Regions from separate parts of the Streptomyces sp. NPDC052225 genome, predicted to be linked through region 4. Evidence: riboswitches for the same ligand, from Rfam matches in the RefSeq annotation. Region 4 holds a riboswitch; each other region holds the start of a gene.
The links. A riboswitch is a leader RNA that binds a small molecule or an ion and turns the genes downstream of it on or off. The one in region 4 is predicted to bind cyclic di-AMP.
Positions count from the first base shown of each region.

Region 1 (3,090 bases), on a different contig from region 4:
CCAGCGCGTACTGCGCGTGGTTCGTGTCCTGGTACTCGTCGACCATGACGTGGCGGAAGCGGCGGCGGTAGTGCTCGGCGACGTCCGGGAACGCGCGCATCAGGTTGACCGTCGTCATGATCAGGTCGTCGAAGTCGAGGGCGTTGGCCTCGCGCAGCCGCGACTGGTACATCGCGTAGGCCTGGGCGAGGGTCTTCTCGAAGCCGTCGGCGGCGGTGGCGGCGAAGTCCTCCTCGTCGATCAGCTCGTTCTTCAAATTGCTGATCTTCGCGCTGAAGGACTTCGGCGGGAACTTCTTCGGGTCCAGGTCCAGGTCGCGGCAGACCAGGGCCATGAGCCGCTTGCTGTCGGCGGCGTCGTAGATCGAGAAGGACGACGTGAAGCCGAGCTTCTTCGACTCGCGACGCAGGATGCGCACGCACGCGCTGTGGAAGGTGGAGACCCACATCGCGTTGGCCCGCGGCCCGACGAGGGACTCGACGCGCTCCTTCATCTCGCCCGCGGCCTTGTTCGTGAACGTGATCGCGAGGATCTGGCCGGGGTGGACGCCGCGCTCGGCGAGCAGGTAGGCGATCCGGTGGGTCAGGACGCGGGTCTTGCCGGAGCCCGCGCCCGCGACGATGAGCAGGGGCGAGCCGCCGTGCACGACGGCCGCCTTCTGGTTCTCGTTCAGCCCGTCGAGGAGCGCGGCCGGGTCGATGACCGGGCGCGGCGCACCGTCGCGGTAGTGGGCGTCCCGGGCCGGAGGCACGTCGAACTTCCCGCCGAACAGGTCGTCCGGGATCGGCTCCGGAGCTGCTGCGGGATCGGTGTCCTCGGGCGGCGGCGGGGGCTCCTCCGCGCCGCTCTGGAGGCTGGCCAGGAAGTTGTCGTCAAAGAGGCTGCTCATCGCCCTACGAGTCTAGGCCGCCCCACTGACACCCCGCCGCCGCCTTTGCGACACCGCTGGAAGACAGACTCCGGAATCCGGGAAAGTCGCAGGTCAGAAGGACAGAATCTGCCGGAACCGGCCGCCGGGCGACTTCTTTCCGCCCTCCAGGACGGTCCCGGCGCGGTCGGCCTTGGTGACGGTCCGGGCGAAGAGCCGGCTGACGTACAGATCGCCGTGTCCGTCGGCCGCGACGCCGGTGACCGGGCCGAAGCCGGAGGTCCAGCCGAGGATCCTGCCGCCGGGGCTGACCTTCCAGACGCGGGCGGTCGCCCTGGCGGCCTCGCCGTTCAGGTCGCCGACGTAGAGGTTGCCGTCGGGGCCGAGGGCGATCGAGGCGGGGACGGCCACGTGGCCGTTGCGGTTCGGGAAGACGGTGAACGGCTTGGCCCTGCCGCCCGGCGACACCACGACGAGGTCGTCGCCCGCCACGTCCGCTACGACGGGGCGCCCGAGACAAAGACGCCGTCGAGGCCGGTCGCGAAGCCGCCGTCCTTCGTCGCGCCCGACGACAGCCCGGGGACGAACGACGCCTTCCTCCGGCACCCGCCGCCGTCCTGGTCGAGCTTCGCGACGCCCGCCGAGGTGCCGATACAGGTGTCGCCCTCGGGGCCGCCCTCGCCCGCTCCCGCGGTGGCGGGGCCGTACTGCGGACAAGTCGGCGGACTCCGCAACTCCGGGGAAGGCTCCGGTCAATCTACGGACAATTCGGCGCAGATCCCTCCGGATTGACCACGTACGGCCGGGCGCGGGCCCGAGGAGTAGCCAAGGTCACGAAAATGTATCGGGCATATCGAACATCAACCTTCACAGCAGCAACACCAGTTGGCTACGGTGCTGCGCGGGCAGTCCGTCCCCCCGCCCGCGAACAACGCGGCGACCGGACAGCCCCCGCTGAGTTCCGTACGCCGCAAGGCAGGGAACCGGGGACCCACCGACCTTGGGGTGAATCGGCCCAACGGCCCGGCAGCACCGGGCAGTTGACCGTAGGGCAGCCTTCCGCACGACGAGCACCACCCGCCCGAACCCGACAGCTAACCCGGTAGGCGGACCATGGAAGGAGTCGCCTGCCTTGGCGTCGCACCGCAAGCCGCGCAGCCGGTCCCGGATATCCGGCGGCCTTCGTACGACACCCGCCGTCGGCATCACGACCGCCGCGCTCACCTCCGTCGCCCTGCTCTCGCAGACGGCCCAGGCCGCCCCCACGCAGCCCCACAAGCCGAGCATCGAAGAGGTGCAGAAGAAGGTCGACACCCTGTACCGGCAGGCCGAGGTGTCCACGCAGAAGTACAACGCGGCCAAGGAACGGACCGAGGGCAAGAAGAAGCAGGTCGACAAGCTCCTCGACGACATCGCGCAGCGCACCGAGAAGATGAACACGGCGCGCCAGAAGCTGGGCCGGTTCGCCGCCGAGCAGTACCGCACGGGCGGCATCAGCGACACGGCGACGATGTTCCTCGCGGACGACCCCGAGGACTATTTCTCGCAGCGCCAGCTGATGAGCCGGCTCACCGACGAGCAGAAGAAGGCCGTCGACGACTACCAGGTCCAGCAGCGCACCACGGCGAAGAAGCGCACCGAGGCGCAGGCCAGCCTCAAGGACCTCACCACGTCGCAGACCGAGCTGAGGACCACCAAGCAGGACGTGCAGACCAAGCTGTCCGACGCGCGGGAACTGCTCTCCAAGCTGACGGCCGAGGAGAAGGCGCGCCTCGCGGCCATCGAGAAGGCGAAGCAGGAGGCGGCCGAGAAGAAGGCCGCCGAGCTCGCCGCACAGCAGAAGGCCGCGGAGGAGGAGAAGCGGAAGGCCGCCGAGGAGGCCGCCGCCAAGGAGCAGGGCTCCACGGACTCGTCGGACTCCTCCGGGTCCGCCTCGGACACGTCCGACTCGTACGCCACCAAGGCGGCGAAGGCGCTCGCGTTCGCCAAGGCCCAGGAGGGCAAGCCGTACGTGTGGGGCGCCACGGGCCCGGACTCGTACGACTGCTCGGGGCTCACGCAGGCCGCGTGGAAGGCGGCGGGGATCTCGCTGCCGCGCACCACCTGGGACCAGGTCGAGGTCGGCACGACGGTGCCGCTCTCCGACATCCAGCCGGGCGACCTGGTCTTCTTCTACGACGACATCAGCCACGTCGGCCTCTACCTCGGCGACGGCATGATGA
Region 1 covers NZ_JBFAVD010000028.1:47,646-50,735, forward strand. The annotation lists gene pcrA (DNA helicase PcrA) at 1-889, opposite strand, end outside; gene AB0L37_RS31680 (hypothetical protein) at 983-1,360, opposite strand; gene AB0L37_RS31685 (hypothetical protein) at 1,366-1,602, opposite strand; cyclic di-AMP (ydaO/yuaA leader) riboswitch at 1,811-1,993, shown strand; gene AB0L37_RS31690 (NlpC/P60 family protein) at 2,001-3,090, shown strand, end outside.
Region 1: another riboswitch for cyclic di-AMP. It lies ahead of AB0L37_RS31690 (NlpC/P60 family protein); the one in region 4 lies ahead of AB0L37_RS22555 (transglycosylase family protein).

Region 2 (3,090 bases), on a different contig from region 4:
CAACTCCCCCGGCGGCTCGTTCAGCGCGATGACGGCCGTCTACGACACGATGCGGTACGTCAGTTGCGAGGTGGAGACGACGTGCCTGGGGCAGGCCGCGTCGGTCGCCGCGGTGCTGCTCGCGGCCGGGACGCCGGGCAAGCGGATGATGCTGCCGGGCTCGCGCGTGGTCCTGGACCAGCCCGCACTGCCCGAGCCGGCCCAGGGCCAGCCCACCGACCTGGAGATCTACGCGCGCGAAATGGCGCGGATGCGCGACCAGTTGGAGGATCTGCTGGCGCTGCACTCGGGCCGGACCAAGGCGCAGATCAGCGCGGACATCGAACGCGACACCGTGCTGACCGCTGAACAGAGCCGGGAGTTCGGCCTCGTGGACCACGTCCTGGCGAGCCGCAAGACGTCGCTCGGCACCCAGGATCCGAGGTGACGTGTCGATGTACCCGCCCGAACTGCCGCCGCTGCCCGCGCTGACCCGCGCCGAGTGCGAGCTGGTGGACAACTATCTGGCCGTGGTCGATCTGCTGGCCCGGATCAATCCGGCGCGGGGCGAGGACACCTACCGGGGGCTGCGCGCGGCCCAGGCGCTCGTCAGCCGCGCGACGGCGCTGCGGGACGCCCTGACGCTGATGCACCAGCGCGGAGAGAGCGAGGTGCATGCCGCAACCCTGACACGGGCTCTTCGCGTCTTGGACGGGGAGAGGCGAACACAGAGGGTCACCTTGCCGCCAGAAACTGTCAGTTGAGGTCGCCGAGCATCCCTCGCCCGTCCGACCCGTCTGGGTCCGGGGTGAAACGGCCCGGATGGTGTACCCCCGAATGGCGTAGACGTTCGTCCGTCAAAAAGCCCTTCGGAGTTGCGTCACGGCTGTACGCGGGCACCGGAATTCACCGTTCCGCCGCTGGTACGAGCATGGTCGGGCGTCGCGCCCGGGGCCCGAAAGCCGCACCGTCCACCTGAACGGGCCAAGCGTGAGGAGCCTCACTTACCGCCGGTTCAGCTCGGTTTTCGGGACACGAGTGCGTGAAGATCCCTTCCGACGACAAGCCCCCGCCGCCGCGGCGGGGCGGTCCGTGCGGACGCCGAGTCCTGCCGCCGCACGGATGTCAGGTCGACAGAAGTGGATCGGCAGGAGTGGAGGACCCAATCACGACGGGTCACCGGCACACCTCGTCCGAGGCGTGACCGAGGGGCCCTTGGGGTGAAGCCGCATCACGCGGCCGGGCATCTTCGCCAGCCCGAACCCGACAGGTCATCCTTCGCAGGCGGCTGACGAAGGGTTGCGCATGACTGCGCTCGATCGTGTCCCGTCGCTGCTGACCAGGGCCGGTACCGCCTCGGTCCTCACCCTCGCCGTGGCGGGAGCGGGACTCATGGTCCCCGGCGCCGCGCCGGAGGCATCGGCTGCGGCGGCCTCGACCAAAGCTCTCCAGGTCGCGGCTTCCAAGAAGGGAGCGCCCTACAAGTGGGGCGCCGCGGGCCCGCACCGGTTCGACTGCTCCGGCCTGACGCTCTACTCGTTCAAGCGGGCGGGCAAGAAGCTGCCCCGTACCGCAGCCCAGCAGTACAACAAGACGCGTCATATCCGTGCGGCCTCCCGCACCCGCGGTGACCTGGTCTTCTTCCACTCGGGACGGAGCGTTTACCACGTCGGCATCTACGCCGGCAAGGGACGGATCTGGCACTCCCCGAAGACCGGGGACGTGGTGAGACTGCAGAAGATCTGGACGAAGAGCGTCTGGTACGGCCGGGTGCGCTGACGCCCCTCGCCGGACCGCAGCGCCGCAGGTGAGGCGGGCCGGGCGCCAGGCCCGCCCCCTGTGGCCGCTGAAGACCGGCCGAGATCGCTTTCGATTGAAATCATCACTATTGGTTACTCATGCCGATATGAGCGAGCGCAACGAGACCCCGTTGGAGCGTGCCGACCGCAACTTCGGTGAGCTGCTCCAGGAGCTGCGTGTCGTCCAGACCGGCGTGCAGTTCCTCTTCGCCTTCCTGCTGACGCTCGCCTTCACGCCGCGCTTTCCGGACCTGGACTCCGTGCAGCGCGCCACGTACGTGACGACGCTGCTCCTCGCGGTCGTGGCCGCGGCCCTGCTGACCGCGCCCGCCGCGGTGCACCGGGTGCTGTTCCAGATGGGGGCCAAGCCGCAGATCGTGCAGGTCTCGTCGCGGCTCGCGGCCTTCGGGATGGTCGTTCTCGTGCTCGCCCTGTCCGGGTCCGTGCTGCTGGTCGTCGACGTGACCCTCGATCGCGGCGCCGGTGTCGCGGCGGGGGCCGGCACCCTCCTGGTCTGCGCGGGACTGTGGGGAGCGCTGCCCTGGGCGCTGCGCCGCACCCTCACCCGAGCAGAGGCTCGAGAAGAAGGACGAGGGCCAGGAGGACCAGAGCGCTCCCCGTGACGGCTTCCACCGCGCGGGCGGTGCGCGGCCTGCGCAGCCACCGGCCGAGCCGGTCCACCAGCAGCGCGACCGCGGGGAACCAGAGCAGCGCGAGCACCACGACGATCGCCGACAGGACGGCCGTGCGCGGCAGCGCAGGACTCCCCTGCGGCACGAACTGCGGCAGCACGCTCAGGAACGTGATCGGCGCCTTCGGATTGAGCGTGTTGGTCAGGAATCCCTGGCGCAGCGCACCACCCGTGGGCCCCCGCCCCTGCGGACCGGCATCGGCGGCGGCGCGCTCGGCGAGCGGGCGCCACGCGGACTGGAGCGTCCGGACGCCGAGGTACAACACATAGGCACCACCGGCGAGTTGGAGGGCCCGGAAGAGGGCGGGTACGGCGGTCAGGACCGCGGCGACGCCGGCCACGGCGAGCGTCGTGTGGACGAGCAGACCGCCCGCGACACCGAGGGCGCAGGCCACGCCGGCGCGGCGGGAGACCAGCGAGTTGCGTACGACGACGGTGAAGTCGGCGCCGGGCAGGGCGACCATGCCCGCGGCCACGCCGGTGAAGGCGATCAGTTGAGCGTCCATGGCGGCCAGCCTGCCCGAGTCCGGCCTTCAGCAGGTATGTGCAATATTCTGGGTCTGCCTAAAGCGATGCTTTACCCCTGCCGCCCGCGCCACCCCTTTGGAGACCGCGTATGTA
Region 2 covers NZ_JBFAVD010000010.1:164,719-167,808, reverse strand. The annotation lists gene AB0L37_RS17545 (ATP-dependent Clp protease proteolytic subunit) at 1-427, shown strand, start outside; gene AB0L37_RS17540 (hypothetical protein) at 435-743, shown strand; cyclic di-AMP (ydaO/yuaA leader) riboswitch at 1,069-1,281, shown strand; gene AB0L37_RS17535 (C40 family peptidase) at 1,285-1,758, shown strand; gene AB0L37_RS17530 (DUF6328 family protein) at 1,886-2,401, shown strand; gene AB0L37_RS17525 (LysE family translocator) at 2,340-2,975, opposite strand; gene AB0L37_RS17520 (LysR family transcriptional regulator) at 3,086-3,090, shown strand, end outside.
Region 2: another riboswitch for cyclic di-AMP. It lies ahead of AB0L37_RS17535 (C40 family peptidase); the one in region 4 lies ahead of AB0L37_RS22555 (transglycosylase family protein).

Region 3 (3,090 bases), on a different contig from region 4:
AGGACCGAATCGTGCCGCCGCTGAATGATCTCGATTCGTTTGCCACGACCACACATCTTTCACCCTGGGATGTGACCTACGCGACCGTAGCCAGGGGTTGACGGGTGGTGAGATAGCCCACTCGGCCCCCGGGGAATATCCCGGGGGGCCGAGTGGATCGCGCGCGCCGGGTCCTGTCAGACGCTCACACCGTGCTGGCGCAGGTACGCCAGGGGGTCGATGTCGGAGCCGTAGTTCGGGGACGTACGGATCTCGAAGTGCAGGTGCGGCCCGGTGACGTTGCCGGTCGCGCCCGACAGGCCGATCTGCTGCCCGGCGGTGACGGCCTGGCCGGCCGAGACGCCCACCGACGACATGTGGGCGTACTGCGAGTACTTGCCGTCGGCGTGCTGGATGACGACCTCGTTGCCGTAGCTGCCGTCCCAGCCGGCCGAGACGACGGTGCCGGCGGCGATCGCCTTGAGCGAGGTGCCGGTGGCAACGGTGAAGTCGGTCCCGGTGTGGTAGCCGCTGGACCACATGGAGCCGTTCTGGTGGTACGGGGTACCGATGGACGCGGCGACGGGCTTCACGTAGGAGGTGGTGGTGGAGGCGCTCGCCTGCGTCGCCGTGGTGGTGGCCTTGGCCGCGCCGCCGAGCGTGAGCTTCGTGCCGGGCTTGATGAGCGCGGCGTCGGAGCCGATCGCGGCCTTGTTGTCCTGGTAGAGCTGCTTCCAGCCGCCGTCGACGCCCTGCGCCTCGGCGATCTTGGAGAGCGTGTCACCGGCCTTCACCGTGTACGTCGTGGCGGTGGCGGCATGGGCGCCGGTCGCGCCGATCAGCGGCAGGGCGAGCGCGGCTCCGCCGGCGGAGACGACGGCGGCGGCGCGGGTGACGCGCTGGGACTTCGGACGGCGGTGCTTTCCCTTTGCGGGCATGGCGAAATCTCTCTCCGTCGCCTACGAGGTGAGCTGTCGGGTTCGGACGGGAGATGTCCGGCCGCGCCCGTCGTACGGACGCGACTTCACCCCGAGCCGCATGGGGAATTCCCTCGGCGGCGTACTGCCTGTGGGTCCCCCGCTCCTGCCGTCACGGGTAGTCGTTCGGAATCCGGGCGGTGGCAGGACTAGGCGTTCCGACCGGAGTTGGTGGTGACCGTAAAGGAATGAGAAAGGCGGCGACAAGCGCCGAATTCACGTACGCCAGCCCTTTCTTGATCGACTGGGAGTTCCCGGTGTCACCCTGCGTCGACCCTTCCGCTTTACCAACGCCTTACCCCTAGCAAATTCCGCGCGCCGCAATCCGGACGACCGCCACGGAACGTCACGGCTATGAGCCTGCTCACGCAGACCTGCGCAACACCCGTGCTACCAGGGACAGTTACCAAGGAAAGCCTCAAATCGGACAGATGGTTGCCCCGGGAAGCCATGTCGTATCGTCAGGAGCGCGATCCGCCGGCGAGCAACGCCGGTGCCCCGACCGGGAGGAGCCCCCGTGACGCAGCACGTCCCGTCCACCGAGCCCGAGCTGGCCGGAGTACGCAACTTCCGGGACGTCGGCGGCCTCCCGACCGTGGACGGCCGGCGCGTGCGCCAGGGCGTGCTCTACCGCAGCGGACACCTCGCCCACGCCACCGCCGAGGACGCGGTGTTCCTCGCGGGCCTCGGGCTGCACACGGTCTTCGACTTCCGCAACGCGGCGGACCAGCGCCTTGAGGGCGCCGACGTCGAGTTGCCGGGCGTGCGCAATGTGAACCTGCCGCTGTCCGACCCGGCCGACGGCGCCGAGTTCTGGCAGATGGTCCGCGACGGCGACATAGAGCAGCTGCGGGCGCTCCTGTCCGAGGGCCGCGCCGCGAACCGCATGATCACGTCCTACCGCTCGATCATCACGCAGCGCACCGGCGAGCACAGCCGGGTGCTGCACGCGCTCGCCGAGGACAGCGTCCCCGCCCTGATGCACTGCGCCGCGGGCAAGGACCGCGCGGGCCTGTCGATCGCCGTGACACTGCTCGCGGTCGGCGTGGAGCGCGACGCCATCGAGGCGGACTACCTGGAGTCGAACGCGAAGCACCGCCGCTACAAGGTGCGCCGCAGCGGCACGTCCGCGGACGCGTACTCCCCCGAGGTCATGGAGCTGCTCAGCCCGCTCTTCGACGCGCGCGCCGAGTACCTGAACGCGGCCTTCGAGACGCTCGAGGAGACCTGGGGCAGCACGGACCGCTACCTGGAAGAGGGCCTGAAGCTCACCGCGGCCGACCGCGAGCGGCTGCGCGAGCGCCTGCTGGACTGACGGTCCAGGCCGCCTACTGGCCGCCGCCCAGCGTGAACAGCAGATAGATGAAGGCGGCCAGGGCGTGCCCGGCGAAGACGTACACGAGGACCCGCACCCAGATGCCGCGCGGCAGCTTGTCCTCGATGTCACGGCCCGCGGGCCGCTCGGTGTCACTCATGTCAGACCTCCCGGATCGGACCGGCCGCGGGGCCGAGGCACAGCGCGGCGGTCGGGCTCTGCAACAGGGTGTGGACGAAGAGGAGCTCGGCCCCGCCCTGGTCCGCCGCGGCGAGCCGGTGCGGGGTGAGCGAGTCGAAGTGGGCGCTGTCACCCGGGCCGAGCCGGTGGGTCGTGTCCCCGAGCCGCAGCCGCAGCCGCCCTTCGAGGACGTAGAGCCACTCCTCGCCGGGGTGGACGCGCACGATGTCGCCCTGGCTGCCGTACGGGATGTGGACCCGCAGCGCCTGCATGCCGCGGCCGGGGGCGCCGGCCTGCCGGTACACCCAGCCGCCGGCCTCGGTGGGCTCCATGGCCCCGGCCCGGACGACGGCGTCACGGTCGGCGGGGGTCTCGCCGAGCAGTTCGGAGACCGTCGTACCGTAGGTACGGGCGAGAGCGAGCAGCATCGGCAGCGACGGCTGGCGCTGTCCGGTCTCCAGGCGTGAGAGGTGGGCCGGCGACAGGCCGGCCGCGCGGGCCGCGTGCTCCAGCGTGAGGGAGGCGCGGCGGCGCAGGGCGCGCAGCTGGGGCGCTACGGCGGGCAGCTCCGGGGGCTCCGGAACCTCCTCCGGGAGGGCAGGACTCATGCTGTCGATTCAGCCAGAGCCCTGCCCCAGC
Region 3 covers NZ_JBFAVD010000014.1:56,482-59,571, reverse strand. The annotation lists gene AB0L37_RS21290 (SGNH/GDSL hydrolase family protein) at 1-46, opposite strand, end outside; gene AB0L37_RS21285 (LysM peptidoglycan-binding domain-containing M23 family metallopeptidase) at 177-917, opposite strand; cyclic di-AMP (ydaO/yuaA leader) riboswitch at 921-1,106, opposite strand; gene AB0L37_RS21280 (tyrosine-protein phosphatase) at 1,474-2,271, shown strand; gene AB0L37_RS21275 (DUF6126 family protein) at 2,285-2,431, opposite strand; gene AB0L37_RS21270 (XRE family transcriptional regulator) at 2,433-3,059, opposite strand.
Region 3: another riboswitch for cyclic di-AMP. It lies ahead of AB0L37_RS21285 (LysM peptidoglycan-binding domain-containing M23 family metallopeptidase); the one in region 4 lies ahead of AB0L37_RS22555 (transglycosylase family protein).

Region 4 (3,090 bases):
CGACAACCAGCACCTCGGCTACGGGCACGGCATCCACTACTGCCTAGGCGCCCCGCTCGCGCGCCTGGAGGGAAAGACCGCCCTGGCCTCGCTCTTCACGGCTCTGCCGGACCTGCGACTTGCGGAGGAACCGGACGATCTGCGCTGGCGCGGCGGGCTCATCATGCGCGGACTGCGCACGCTTCCGGTGGAGTTCACGCCCCGCCAGAACTGACGGGCCGTCAAAGCTGTGACTTTCACGTGATCTCCGCTGCATCGACTTGTGACAAGCGTTCGAGTGCCGCTACGTTCACCAGTCATCGCGACACATGCACAACCGTCACCTCCGCACCACTCGTCGCGTGCAGCAGCAACAGTCTCGCGAAAGGCAAACGCATGCTCTCCGGGAACGGTCGTCACCGTCGCCCCCGTCAGGCCCCTGCTCTGATCGTCGCCGCCGGAGTCACCGGCAGCGCCATCGCGATCCCGCTGCTCGCCGCGACGAACGCGAGCGCCGCCTCCACCCATGCCTGGGACAAGCTCGCCGAGTGCGAGTCCGGCGGCCAGTGGAGCCTGGACGCGGGCAACGGCTACTACGGCGGCCTCCAGTTCTCGCAGGAGATGTGGGAGCAGTACGGCGGCCTCGACTACGCCCCGCGCGCCGACCTGGCCAGCCGCTCGCAGCAGATAGCCGTCGCCGAGAAGGTCCTCGACGCCAGGGGCACGGCCGCCTGGCCGAGCTGCTCGCTCGCCGCGGGCCTCAGCAAGAGCGACGACTCCGCCGACGTCGACCCGGGTACGAGCCCCTCCCCGCAGGCGTCCGATGCGGACACGTCCTCGGGAGAGAAGAATCACGACGGGTCGGACGACTCGGACACCGCATCCGACGGCGCGTCAACTGACGCCTCGGGGGATACCTCCGGTAACGGCACCGACGGCGACAAGAGTGACACCGCGGCCGACGAGAGCTCGAACAACTCGGACAAGTCGGAGCAGAGCGCCACAACTCCCTCGGCCGACCCGGGCGATTCGGCCGGCCCGGCCGACTCGGCGGACCCCGCCGACGCGTCCGGCTCCGTCGATCCGGCCGCCCCCGAGTCCTCCGCCTCGGCCACCCCGGACCCCTCCGCCACCGGCGGCGACGCCTCCGCCGCCGGCCGCCACCGCGGCGACCGGGCCGCCGACGACGACGCCGACTCCCGTACGGGAGAAGGCCGTCACGCCTCCCGCGACGACAAGCGCGGCGACGGGACCTACACGGTCCGCTCCGGCGACAACCTCTGGGACATCGCCGACGCGCAGGACGTGGACGGCGGGTGGGCCGCGCTCTACGACCGGAACAAGAAGGAGGTCGGGTCCGACCCGGACCTCATCATTCCTGGTCAGAGTCTGGATCTTGGTCTCGAATCGGTCGAAAAGTAGCGGGAGTTCGGGACGCATTGATGGTTGTTTGTCCGCTTTGGCGCAAGTGAGAGATGGGTCTCAAAGGGCCTGATCGTCTTTGAAATCGGGCGGATCCACTGCTTACGGTCGTGACCGCTCGCCACAGCGGGCCCCGATGGACGTCACGCCGAATCCTGCCAACGTCCGTACGGGAACAGTCGACGCGTCAGCGCCGTAGGCAGGAGCGGGGGACCCAGGTAAGCGCCGTACGAGGTCGACGACTTCGGACGGCTAGGGGTTAAGCCGCGCACAAGGATGCGCGGCCGGGCACTCACTGGCCCGAACCCGACAGCTCACCTCGTAGGCGTCGGTGAGGGGATCTCTCCATGCTGCTTTCCAGCAAGGGCAAGCACCGCCGCCCGTCCAAGGCCGTCCGTGTCGCCACGCTCGCCGGTGTCGCCGGTGCCGCCGTCGCCGTCCCGCTGATGGGTGCCACCTCGGCCTCCGCCGCGACCACCTCCGAGTGGGACCAGGTCGCCCAGTGCGAGTCCGGTGGCAACTGGTCGATCAACACCGGCAACGGCTACTACGGCGGCCTCCAGTTCTCGTCCTCCACGTGGGCCGCGTACGGCGGCACCGCCTACGCGTCCTCGGCCGACCAGGCCTCCAAGGCGCAGCAGATAGCCGTCGCCGAGAAGGTCCTCGCCTCCCAGGGCAAGGGCGCCTGGCCGAGCTGTGGCGTCAACCTGTCCGGCGCGTCCACCGGCAACTCCGCTCCGGCCGCCGAGACGCAGCAGCAGGCGCAGCCGCAGCAGCAGGCGCAGCCCAAGCAGCAGGAGCGCTCGGACTCGTCCACGACGACCCGCTCCGAGAAGCGCGAGACCGTCACGACCCCGACCGGCCAGAAGGTCGAGAAGGGCGACGGCGAGTACAAGGTCAAGTCCGGCGACACCCTCGGCGAGATCGCCGGCGCGCACGGCACGACCTGGCAGAAGCTGTTCAAGCTGAACAAGGACATCGTCAAGGACGCCGACCTGATCTACCCGGGTCAGCAGCTCCACCTGAAGTAGTCCGCAGCCGCACCCTTATAGGGAGTCCCGGCATCGGCGGACGCCGAGGACCCCGCCCCGTCCCCACGGGCCGCTCGCACCGCGACCCCCGTTCCGGAATCCGGAACGGGGGTCGCTGTTTTTGTTCCGTTCAGGAACATTTCGCTCACGGCGTTGTCCAAGGGACGGTCGGTCGGCTGGCCGATGCCCCGGAGGCGGTTAGGCTCAAGGGGTCGAGGCCGTGCATCGCGGCCCCGCATAGCCCGCGTCACATCCCAGAAGGAGATGCTCGTGCCGTCCATCGACGTCGTCGTAGCCCGGGAAATCCTGGACTCCCGAGGCAACCCCACGGTCGAGGTCGAGGTCGGCCTCGACGACGGCAGCACGGGTCGTGCTGCTGTCCCGTCCGGCGCCTCCACCGGTGCCTTCGAGGCCATCGAACTCCGTGACGGTGACCCCAACCGTTACCTCGGCAAGGGTGTCGAGAAGGCGGTCCTCGCCGTCATCGAGCAGATCGGCCCGGAGCTCGTCGGCTACGACGCCACCGAGCAGCGCCTGATCGACCAGGCGATGTTCGACCTGGACGCCACGGACAACAAGGGCTCGCTCGGCGCCAACGCCATCCTCGGCGTCTCGCTCGCCGTCGCGCACGCCGCGTCCGAGGCCTCGGACCTGCCGC
Region 4 covers NZ_JBFAVD010000015.1:138,329-141,418, reverse strand. The annotation lists gene AB0L37_RS22565 (cytochrome P450) at 1-214, shown strand, start outside; gene AB0L37_RS22560 (transglycosylase family protein) at 376-1,401, shown strand; cyclic di-AMP (ydaO/yuaA leader) riboswitch at 1,538-1,744, shown strand; gene AB0L37_RS22555 (transglycosylase family protein) at 1,749-2,432, shown strand; gene eno (phosphopyruvate hydratase) at 2,703-3,090, shown strand, end outside.